2 regions of the Parageobacillus sp. KH3-4 genome follow, and region 1 is predicted to be linked to the other one. Evidence: riboswitches for the same ligand, from Rfam matches in the RefSeq annotation. Region 1 holds a riboswitch; the other holds the start of a gene.

Region 1 (5,641 bases):
ATCCCTTGCTTTCTACCGCACATCTTCCACCGGAATGTACGGATAATGAACTCCCACGTAATAAGCTGTTGCCGTCACCACGATAAAAACAACAACAAGCACGATATCGTGTTTGCCAAACCCGATTTCGTAATAAAACGTCCGCTTGGCGCCGTCCGAAAAACGCTTTGCTTCCATCGCAACAGCAATGCGCTGAGCGCGGCGGATGCTTTGTGATAAAAGCGGAATCGCATACCGCTTCATTTTTTCAAACAGCCCATTATTTACACCCCCCCTTACCTTTAGAGCGTTTCTCACCGTTTGAAATTCCTCGATCATAATCGGGATTAAGCGGACGCCGGCTAAAAAGCTGTAAGCGTATTTTGGCTTTAATTTTAACTGCTGCATCAGCGAGTAAAATAAGCGGACCGGCCTTGTCGTCAGCGAAAACAAAAGCCCAAGGAGCGCGAACGAAAGCGCGCGAAATCCAAGATGCATTCCGCGCAAAAAACTTTCTTCCGTCACATGTATAAGCCCCCAGCGAAACCACGTCGTCTTACCCTCGCCAAACAAAATCATCGATGACGCGGTCGAAACAAACACAAGAAAAAACGGCAAAAATAACAGCAACAAAAACTTCCATGGATAGCCGGTATACAGGATAAATAACAAGAGAAGTCCGAACGAAAAATTGATTAAAACATTTGGATTGTGCATGAACAACACACCGATAAACAACAAAATGAGCACAATCAGTTTTAAGCTCGGATTCGTATGATGCAGCCACGTTTCTCGATAATGAATGTTCCATTTCATTGGTGTCTATTCCCCCTGCACGGACAGCACCGCCGCTTTGGATGGATGTTGCAAAATGGGTTCATCTTTCACAAGCCGCCCGTCTTCAATCACCCATCTTCTTGTCGCGAAATGTTTGACGATGTTTTCGTCATGGGTGACCATCATAATCGCTGCCCCTTGCTCGCGATATGATTCCAACAGTTCAAGCAGCGCAAACGTATTTTTCGCGTCTTGCCCAAACGTCGGCTCATCGAGCAGGAAAATTCGCTGTCCACTTACAATCGAAGCAGCTACGCTTAAACGGCGTTTTTGTCCCATCGAAAGCTGATATGGATGTTGATTTTGCTGTTCCCAAAGGTGGAAGCGACGCAGCAATTGTTCAACCGTTTCTGTAATTTCCTCTTCACTTCGTTTTTCCAAACGAAGCGAATATGCAATCTCCTCCCGCACGGAATTAGCGACAAACTGAAATTCCGGATTTTGAAAGACAAACGCAATCAAACGATGAAGCTGTTTCAGCCGCTTGCTGTCTTCTCCGTATAACTCATATGTTCCGTCTGTGCGGATCAGTTTCATCAACGCGTGCAACAACGTGCTTTTCCCGGCACCGTTTTTGCCGGTAATGGCAATCCATTCCCCCGCACGCACAGTCGCTTCATCGACGCGTATTTTTACATCGCGCAGGCGGTATCCACGAAATTGGCGAAGATGAATCATTTTCTCTTGTTGGACGGCCGCCCGCCGGTATTGCCGCTTCGCTATATATTCATCCCAGACGCCAGGATGCCAAATGCCTTGGGAAGCAATGACGTCTTTATAATTAGAAAACACCGTTTGCGCTTGACCATCAGCAATGATCTTGCCTTGATCGTTCAATAAAATAATCCGATCGACGAAATCAAGCACATGATCGATTTTATGTTCGACGATGATCACTGTTTTGTCGCGAGCGATTTGTTTGACCGTCTGCCAAATCGCTTTCGTCCCTTCTTCGTCAATCATCGCCGTCGGTTCGTCCAAAAACAGCACATCCGGCTCTAACGCGAGCGCGGAAGCAAGGGCGAGCCGCTGCTTCATCCCTCCCGATAACGTATGAATATCAGTATGTGGATCGACAAAAAGCCCAACCGCTTCTAGCAGATTTTCGATCCTCTCTTTCATCTGTTCGCGCGGCACACCGATGTTTTCAAGCGCAAAGGCAATCTCTTCATCGACAAACGGCATGCAAAATTGTGAATCAGGATCTTGAAAGACATAACCCCAATGATCGGGAAGCTGCACCCGTTCCGCTTTCATCGGAACGTCGATTGAATGCGGAATCAAGCCAGACAGCACTTGCAACAATGTCGATTTTCCGCACCCGGATGGACCGAGCAACAACACTTTTTCTCCTTCGTAAAATGTGATCGATAAATCTTTGAATAACAGCGTATCTTTCCCAGGAAATTTCAAGCGCAACCGTTCCACAGAAGCTATCGGTTTCATCGTTCGCACGCCACCTTTTTAACGATCAAGCGCGTCGTAATCATCTTTTGAAGCTGGACGCAGCATTTGTACCACTCCCGTTTTTTCCAACGCCTTTACTAGCGAAGCAGCGAAAACACCAGAAATGACAATCGCGCCAATAAAGCGGGCGATAAGGAATAACGCCAAGTTCCAAGGAGCCAGTGCTTCAATATACCCTTTGTAAAAATCCATCACAAGCGAACCGATCGTCGAGCCAATCGCTCCAAGCGACACGACCAACGCGTCAAATCGTTTATAGCGAAATGCGGCAAACACTGCTTCCGCTAAAAGTCCTTGCACAACTCCGTAAATGAGCACTTCTAACCCCCATTCGGAACCCATAATCAATTCTCCAGAAGAAGCAGCAATTTCCGCCAATAGCGCGACGCCCGGTTTACGAATCAACAAGTACGCCACCGACGCAGCGATAAACCACATGCCGTAAATCAATTGATCAATATGGAAGCCGAGTGGCTTAACAGAGTAATAAAGCGGCCCCCAAATTTTATAGATGATCCCAAAAACGACAGCAATCACAATTGTCGTTAAAATATCAACGAGCCTCAATCCTTTAGTTGTTGCTGGCATGTTCTCTTATCTCCTTTCTTGCTGATGGCCATGTTTCTAAACGATATGCCATTTCCCAAAATTCGTACTCATATTCACTGCTAATAAGAAAATGCTGCTCCATCCGCTTGCGATCAGATTCGGTAACTGCTTTGGCGATCGCATCCAAACGGGCGATTTGCTCTTTCACTAGGCCGCGAAACCATTCGGAGCTGTATGTTCCAATCCATTTCTGATAGATTGGCTCTTCTGGCTGGCAATCTTTTAATCTCTCGCCAATTTCATAATAGAGCCAATAGCACGGCAAAATCGCTGCAATCACATCTCCTAGATGTCCTTCGTACGCAGCCCGGTACATATGCGACGTATATGCGTATGCGGTTGGGGCCGGAATAAATGACGCTTTCTCTTCTTCCGTGATCCCAAGCAGCTCGGCAAACGTCTCATGCAAAGATAATTCCGCTTCACATGTGCTTTGGGCATGATGCGCCATGCGTGCGGTTGTCGCCAAATCCGGAGACTTCGCCGCTCCAAGCGCTTGCACTCTCGCAAAATGGCGCAAATAATATGCATCTTGCATGACATAATAACGAAAACGAACAAGGTCTAGCGTCCCTTCCCCCAACTCTCTCACAAAAGGATGTTCAAAACTTGCCTGCCAAATGGTGTCGGCCTTTTTCCGCAATTCCATCGCAAACGACATCTTTATCTCCCCTTTTAAAAAAATAAACACCACTTCCTTTACAAAAGCGCAAAGAAAGTGGTGTTAAACACTAGTCGCCAAAAAACACGGAAAAACCACGACTGCGCCACTCCACTTCCCTACGCTGGTATTACCCAGATCAGGTTCTAAGGGTCTCAAAGGCACACTTTGATCTCAGCCTTTCTGAAGGCCCCCCTAGTGGATTGTGCGTCCGCTATGAAATTTTCTTATTTGAGTATATCATATCACTGTGAATATCATTGTCAACCCTTTTTCGGCTACGCATCCGAAATTTTCGCCACATCGCCTATATAACGCGTTTCCCCTTCGCGCCCTGCCGCGTTCGTCAGGCGCTTCACCGCTGCATATGCTTGAATTTTTACACCGACGATCGTTTTCAGACTGGCCATCTGTCGTTGCCGATAATCGTATTCCCTATGCCAATCCAATGCGCTTTTACTTGCTTTCTCAATCCCCAACCTGCCGCTGCGATCATCTGATCTATATCCCCGCATGTTGACACGCTGTCCACATTGCTTCTTTTGCCGCAATTCTGTATCATAGAAAAAGCAAACGACTACATCATCATAATGGAGTGGAGAACGTGGCAAACGTATTTTTAAAACGAAAGCGGAAAAAACGGTTAGAACAAGGACATCCGTGGATTTTTCAAAGCGAAGTCGATTATATTGAAGGTGATTTTGAGCCAGGCGATTTTGTCGATGTATACAATCATCAACGCTACTTTTTGGCAAAGGGCTATATTAACCCGAAATCGCAAATTATTGTGCGCGTTTTGACACAAAATCCCGATGAAGAGCTAAATGAACAATTGTTTGTCGCCCGAATCCGCAAAGCATGGGAGTACCGCCAGCGAATGATTCCCGGCGTTCGCTCATGCCGTGCCATTTACGGCGAAGCCGACTTTTTGCCGGGGCTGATCGTCGATAAATACGAAGACGTGCTTGTCGCGCAAATTCTTTCTCTTGGAATGGAAAAACGGAAAGACTGGATTTTGCGCGGCTTGCTGGAAGTTTTTCAGCCAAAAGCGATTTATTTGCGCAATGACGTGTATGTCCGCGAGCTGGAAGGATTGCCTCAAGAAAAAGGCTTTTGGTACGGCGAGTCGGAAACGGAAGTGCTGATTGAAGAAAACGGCGTCAAATATATCGTTGACATTGAAAACGGGCAAAAGACGGGATTTTTCTTCGACCAAAGACAAAACCGCGCGGCGATTAAACCGCTTATTAACAGCGATACAACGGTGCTCGATTGTTTTACTCATACCGGTTCGTTTATGCTCAATGCGTGCTTATATGGAGCGAAACACGTCACCGCGGTCGATATTTCCGAACACGCTATTGAAACTGCAAAGCGCAATGCGGCGCTAAACGGCTTTACCAACGTCGATTTTGTCGTCGCCAATGCCTTCGATTATTTGCGCGAAGCAGTTCGCGACGGAAAGAAATGGGATGTCGTCATCATTGACCCGCCGGCGTTTGCGAAATCGGCACAAGCCGTTCCGAAAGCGTTGCGCGGCTATAAAGACATTAACTTAAACGGCTTAAAGCTTGTCAAAGATGGCGGCTTTTTCGTCACCGCCAGCTGCTCGTATCATGTTCACGCCGATTTGTTCCAAGCGATGATCGCAGAAGCGGCGTTTGACGCGAAGAAAATTTTGCGGCAAGTGTACTGGAGCGGCGCCGGCTACGACCATCCGAAGCTGCTTGCCGCCGACGAAGGCGATTATTTAAAATTTGCCATTTACGAAGTGCGCTCGCGCAGGTAAATAGTAGAAAACGCTTAGGATTATCACTTGTCCTAAGCGTTTCGCATTTTTTTATTTCTATGCAAGATATATAGGTAAAAACTAATAGAAATCAGCACGGAGAGCGCGGCGGTCATATAAATGCTAGAGTAACCGAACCAGTGGCCGATTTGTCCAAACACCATCGCTCCTACGCCAACCCCTAAATCGAAAAACGCGAAAAAGGTCGCATTCGCCATTCCTTTGCGGTTTTTTGCCGCCCTCTCGACAGACCATGCTTGCAGCGCCGGTTGTACTGTTCCAAATCCCAACCCGTAAAG
Region 2 (5,641 bases), 1.6 Mb from region 1:
TCGTCGATATTGTGGCGGAATTGCAAGAAGAAGAGTATCAAAAATTAGAAAAAGGGAGCGAAATCATGAAAGGAATGGTCGAAACCGCTTATGGTCCGGTGCCGGCGAGCGGGCTGGGAAAGGTGCTGATCCATGAGCATTTTGTTTTTGAGTATCCCGGGTTTCAGGGGGATGTGACGCTCGGACCTTTTCGTTTCAAGGAAGTGCTTGAGACGGGAATCGCTGTCGTAAAAAAATGGAATATATTATCATTGCTTCGTGACGAGTTTCATGCTTTCCCGTGATACAGTCAATATTTGGCTTTGGGCGTCCGCCGCAAATACCTGAACCATTTGTTTCGTTAATGAGCAATTGGCATGTCGGGCATTTATTCGAAACGATCATTCTGACACTGAAGAGAGTGGAAGTGGCAGAAGAACCGTTAGAGCAAATGCTTGTCAAAAATCCCGTCAATTGGTTTGCGTAGTCGGTAACATAAGACCGCTTCCGGAAAGCAAAGACAGGCTGCTTTTTGGAGCGGTCTTTGTTTATGATAAGAAAAAAATGAATATTTTTCCTTTTTTGTTCAAAAATAAGGGAAGGTATTTTAAAAAGGAGGGGAAGAGGTGACAGTTACGGAAAAGCGACTCCTGTTCTTCTCGTTTGTTGCGATCGCTTTATTTGTGTCGCCATATTTTTTGCTTGGCGAGGATGCACATATGCGGGTGCATGATAATTTGGATTCCAATATTGCCTGGTATAAAGTCGTCACAAGAAGCGGGGAACTGTTTGGCTCCATTCATGCCGTCATCCCGCAAATCGCAAACGGGCTGCCGCGAAATGTGTTCGGTACAGAATTCAGCGGAATCGTCTGGCTTCACGCGTTATTTCCATCTATTTACGCATATGGATTAAGCCAGACGATTACTCGCGTGTTTGCGTTTATCGGCATGTACTTGCTGTTGCGGAAATATGTCATTCCCGAGCGAAAATGGATGTGGATCCGCGTTGGCACGTCCCTTGCTTTTGCGCTGACGCCGTTTTGGCCGTCGGGGATGCTTAGCACGCTTGGCATGCCGCTTGCGCTTTGGGCGTTTTTAAATATCCGCGCTGGCGAGCGTTCGTGGGTCAACTATCTTGTACTTACATTATTGCCGTTTTATTCAAGTTTTGTGCTCGGTTTCTTCTTTTTCTTAAGCGCGATGGGAATATGGTGGCTCGTTGACGTCATCCGTGGAAAAGGGTGGAATTGGCGTTTTTTCTTTGCCATTGTCTACATGATTGCCATTTATTTGGCGATTGATTATCGCTTTGTTCATTCGCTGTTATTTTCCGATGAACCGACGAGCCGTGATGAATATTTTCACGCTCGTCTGCCGCTGTGGCGCGTCGTACGTTTGATGGTGAAAAATTACGTTCTCGGCCATACGCATGTGATGACGGTGCACGGACTGGTCATTTTGCCGGTGACGTTAACGGCGTTGTACATCGTTTGGATGAAAAAGTTATGGAAGCAGGAAAAGCTGTTTATATTTTTACACGTGTTGAATGTCGCGCTGTCGACGTGGTACGCGTTTTGGTTTTACAAAGGATGGGTTCCGTTAACGGAGCGTTTCGACATTCTTGATAAATTTAATTTTGCCCGCTATCACTTTTTGCGGCCGACAGTTATTTACGTACTGTTTGCCGTTTCGCTCAAAATTTTATGGCAACAAGGAATTTTATGGAAAAATGTGTGTTTTGCGGCGCTTGCTGCCCAGTTCGTCGTTCTTGCCGCTTTTAACGAGGAAGTTGCGCATCGCAATAAGCCGTCGTTTCGCGAGTTTTATGCGGAAAAGCAGTTTCAAGAAATGAAAGAATATATTGGACGGCCCGTTCATACATACCGTGTCGCCAGCATCGGCATTCATCCGGCAATCGCGCAATATAACGGCTTTTACACGTTGGATACGTATAACAATTTTTATCCGCTTTCGTATAAGCACAAGTTTCGCCAAATTATCGAGCAAGAGCTGGCAAAAAACAAAAAGCTGCGCGAATACTTTGATGAATGGGGAGGGCGCTGCTACATTTTTGTCGACGAATTAGGGAAACATTATATGTTTAAAAAACATTCCAAACGAACAATTAGACGTTTACAGCTAAATACCGACGTGTTTCACGAAATGGGCGGCCGTTACATTTTTTCGGCGTTGCCGATTGAAAACGCAAAACAAAATCAGCTGGCGCTTGTAAAAGTGTTTCGTTCCAAACAATCGGCATGGACGATTTATTTGTACAAGGTGATGCCGTAAGGAGGGGATAGACATGAACGAACCGATGCTTACGATTGTCGTGCCGTGTTACAATGAAGAAGAAGTATTGCCGGAAACGATCGATAGGCTACGCGGCCTGCGTGAGGAGCTGATCGCCGAGCGGCTTATTTCTCCCGAAAGCGCGTTATTGTTTGTCGATGATGGAAGCGATGACGCGACGTGGGACATTATTTATAAAGCAAGCTTGCGTTATCCAGACGTAAAAGGGTTGAAACTTGCGCGCAACGCCGGTCATCAAAACGCGCTGCTGGCGGGACTTTTAGCCGCGAAAACGCGTTCTGATTGCATCGTTTCCATCGATGCCGACTTGCAAGATGACATTGCTGTTATTCGCGACTTCATCGAAAAGTTTCATGAAGGCTATGAAATCGTATATGGGGTGCGGAATAAGCGTGATACTGATACGTTTTTTAAACGCCACACCGCCCAATGGTTTTATAAACTGATGAGGGCGATGGGGGTCGACCTTGTGTATAACCATGCCGATTATCGTTTGCTGAGCCGGCGCGCGGTCGAGGAGCTTGAACGGTTTGAAGAGGTGAATTTGTTTTTGCGCGGAATCGTGCCGCTGCTTGGCCTCCGTTCCACAACCGTCCAATATGACCGGAAAGAGCGTCTTGCAGGAAAAACGAAATATCCGCTCAAAAAAATGATTGCGTTTGCTTTTGATGGAATCACTTCGTTTAGCGTTACGCCGATTCGCATGATTTCACTCATCGGCTTTGCTTCTTTTTTCATTAGCCTATTATTCGGAGGATATTTCCTTTTTTTAAAATTTACCGGCCATACGCAGACAGGATGGACATCACTCATTATATCCATTTGGTTTCTCGGCGGCTTGCAGCTGATTGCCTTTGGCTTGATCGGGGAATATATTGGAAAAATTTACAAAGAAACAAAACGCCGCCCTCGATACATTGTCGATCTTGATTTATTTAATTTATGGGAGCCGCAGCATCGCTCCCCTGCGCTAACCGAAAGATCAACGATGACAGGAATGAGAAAACACCGTTCGTAATAATTTCACTTGCAATATGTGAAAAGAAGGAGTAGACTTTTTGGTGAAAAATTATATATGTTATTTGCGGGAGCTTGCGGAAGCAGGCTGAGAGTACGGCTATATTCCGCCGTTGACCGCTCGAACCTGTTTGGGTAATGCCAGCGCAGGGAAAGTGACTATGAGATGCGTATACACTTTGCTTGCGCGCAAAGTGTTTTTTATTTTGCAAAAAAGGGAGAGGATGGGACATGAATAGCCAGGAAGCGGCAAACGTATTGCAAATGGTGAGAAAAGCCAACCCGCTCGTACATAATATTACGAACGTTGTCGTAACGAATTTTACGGCGAACGGTTTGCTTGCGTTAGGCGCTTCACCGGTGATGGCGTATGCGAAAGAGGAAGTCGCCGATATGGCCAAAATCGCCGGAGCGCTCGTTTTAAATATCGGAACATTAAATCAAACGGAAGTAGAAGCGATGGTCATCGCCGGAAAGTCGGCAAATGAAGCGGGCGTCCCGGTTATGTTTGATCCTGTTGGCGCCGGCGCGACGCCGTATCGCACGGAGACGGCGCGAAACATCGTTCGCAATGTGGCAGTATCGGCCATTCGCGGCAATGCGGCGGAAATTGCCAATGTTATTGGGGAAACGTGGAAGATTAAAGGAGTTGACGCTGGAGAAGGAAGCGGCGATGTCGTTGCTTTGGCGAAAAAAGCGGCGAAGCAGCTGAAAACGGTAGTCGTCATTACCGGAAAAGACGATGTCGCGACAGATGGAGAGACAATATATATCATTCATAACGGACATCCATTGTTAACGAAAGTAACCGGGACCGGCTGCTTGTTGACATCCGTGATCGGCGCTTTTGCCGCGGTGGAGCGGGATGTGCTAAAAGCGGCGGCAGCGGCGCTTGTCAGCTACGGGGTTGCCGCAGAAATCGCAGCAAAAAATGCAGGAGACCAAGGACCTGGCAGCTTCCAAATCGCCTTTTTGGACGCGCTTTCCCGCGTGGAAGCGGAGGAAATCAGCAAATACGGGCGCATCGAACAAGGAGAATGAAAGGAGAGAAAATCATGGTATATAAAGCGTTGACGATTGCCGGTTCAGACAGCGGCGGCGGCGCTGGGATTCAAGCGGATTTAAAGACGTTTCAAGAATTGCGTGTATTCGGAATGTCCGCGTTAACGGCGGTAACGGCGCAAAACACGCTCGGCGTGCAAGGAGTGTACCCATTGTCGCCGGAAGCGGTCGCGCAACAAATGGAATCCGTCGGCACCGATTTAGGAGCGGATGCGGTAAAAACGGGGATGCTGTTTAGTGCAGAAATTATTGAAGCAGTTGCCGCGAAAGTGAAACAATTCGGATGGGACCGTCTCGTCGTCGACCCGGTCATGATTGCCAAAGGCGGCGCCCCGCTGTTGCAAGAAGAGGCGGTAAGCGCGCTGAAAACATATTTGCTTCCGCTCGCGATGGTGGCAACCCCAAACATTCCAGAGGCAGAAGCGTTAACCGGCCTGGAGATTCGAACGATCGAGGACCGCAAAGAAGCGGCGAAACGCCTGCATGAACAGGGAGTGAAATATGTCGTAATTAAAGGCGGACACGACGATGACGGAGAGGAAACGGTCGATATATTATATGATGGCAGCGAATTTTTCTATTTCACAAGCAAGCGCATTGATACGAAACATACGCACGGAACGGGCTGTACGTTTTCCGCGGCGATCACGGCGGAGCTCGCCAAAGGAAAAACGGTTCAAGAAGCGGTGCAGACAGCGAAATCGTTCATTCAAGCCGCCATTGAGCATGAATTAGGCATCGGCCACGGCCACGGTCCGACGAACCATTGGGCGTACCGGGACAACCAAACACGGTAGGTGAGGAAATTGGCGCGGATCGCGAGTGAAGAGATGAAGCAACGATTGAAAGTGTATTTTATTATGGGAAGTGTAAACTGTAAAAAACAGCCATTCGAAGTGTTAACAGAAGCGATCGATGGCGGAATCACGCTGTTTCAATTTCGTGAGAAAGGGAGCGGCGCGTTTGCCGGCGAACAAAAATACGAGTTTGCCAAACAGCTGCAAGCCATTTGCCAAAAGCGCGGCATACCGTTTATCGTCAATGACGATGTCGAACTAGCGCTTGCTATTGATGCTGATGGGGTGCATATCGGGCAGGATGATGAAGATGCGCGCGTCGTCCGTGAAAAAATCGGCGACAAAATTCTCGGAGTGTCGGCGCATAATTTGGAAGAAGCGCAAGCGGCAGTCGCTGCTGGCGCTGATTATATCGGAGTAGGGCCAATTTATCCGACGAAATCGAAAACAGATGCGAAACAAGCCCAAGGC

The links. Region 1 has a riboswitch for thiamine pyrophosphate ahead of tenA (thiaminase II). Riboswitches for the same ligand answer to the same signal wherever they lie in the genome.
Region 2: linked by a shared signal. The riboswitch ahead of thiM (hydroxyethylthiazole kinase) and the one ahead of tenA (thiaminase II) in region 1 are both predicted to bind thiamine pyrophosphate.

What each region holds. Positions count from the first base shown of each region.
Region 1 covers NZ_AP025627.1:3,120,683-3,126,323, forward strand. The annotation lists gene tenI (thiazole tautomerase TenI) at 1-2, opposite strand, end outside; gene MWM02_RS15700 (energy-coupling factor transporter transmembrane component T family protein) at 13-795, opposite strand; gene MWM02_RS15705 (ABC transporter ATP-binding protein) at 802-2,262, opposite strand; gene MWM02_RS15710 (ECF transporter S component) at 2,281-2,871, opposite strand; gene tenA (thiaminase II) at 2,855-3,553, opposite strand; TPP riboswitch at 3,653-3,760, opposite strand; gene MWM02_RS15720 (hypothetical protein) at 3,832-4,068, opposite strand; gene MWM02_RS15725 (class I SAM-dependent rRNA methyltransferase) at 4,158-5,342, shown strand; gene MWM02_RS15730 (MFS transporter) at 5,375-5,641, opposite strand, start outside.
Region 2 covers NZ_AP025627.1:1,544,072-1,549,712, forward strand. The annotation lists gene MWM02_RS08050 (hypothetical protein) at 66-284, shown strand; gene MWM02_RS08055 (hypothetical protein) at 281-466, shown strand; gene MWM02_RS08060 (DUF6044 family protein) at 606-2,273, shown strand; gene MWM02_RS08065 (glycosyltransferase family 2 protein) at 2,287-3,312, shown strand; TPP riboswitch at 3,369-3,481, shown strand; gene thiM (hydroxyethylthiazole kinase) at 3,543-4,352, shown strand; gene thiD (bifunctional hydroxymethylpyrimidine kinase/phosphomethylpyrimidine kinase) at 4,367-5,170, shown strand; gene thiE (thiamine phosphate synthase) at 5,180-5,641, shown strand, end outside.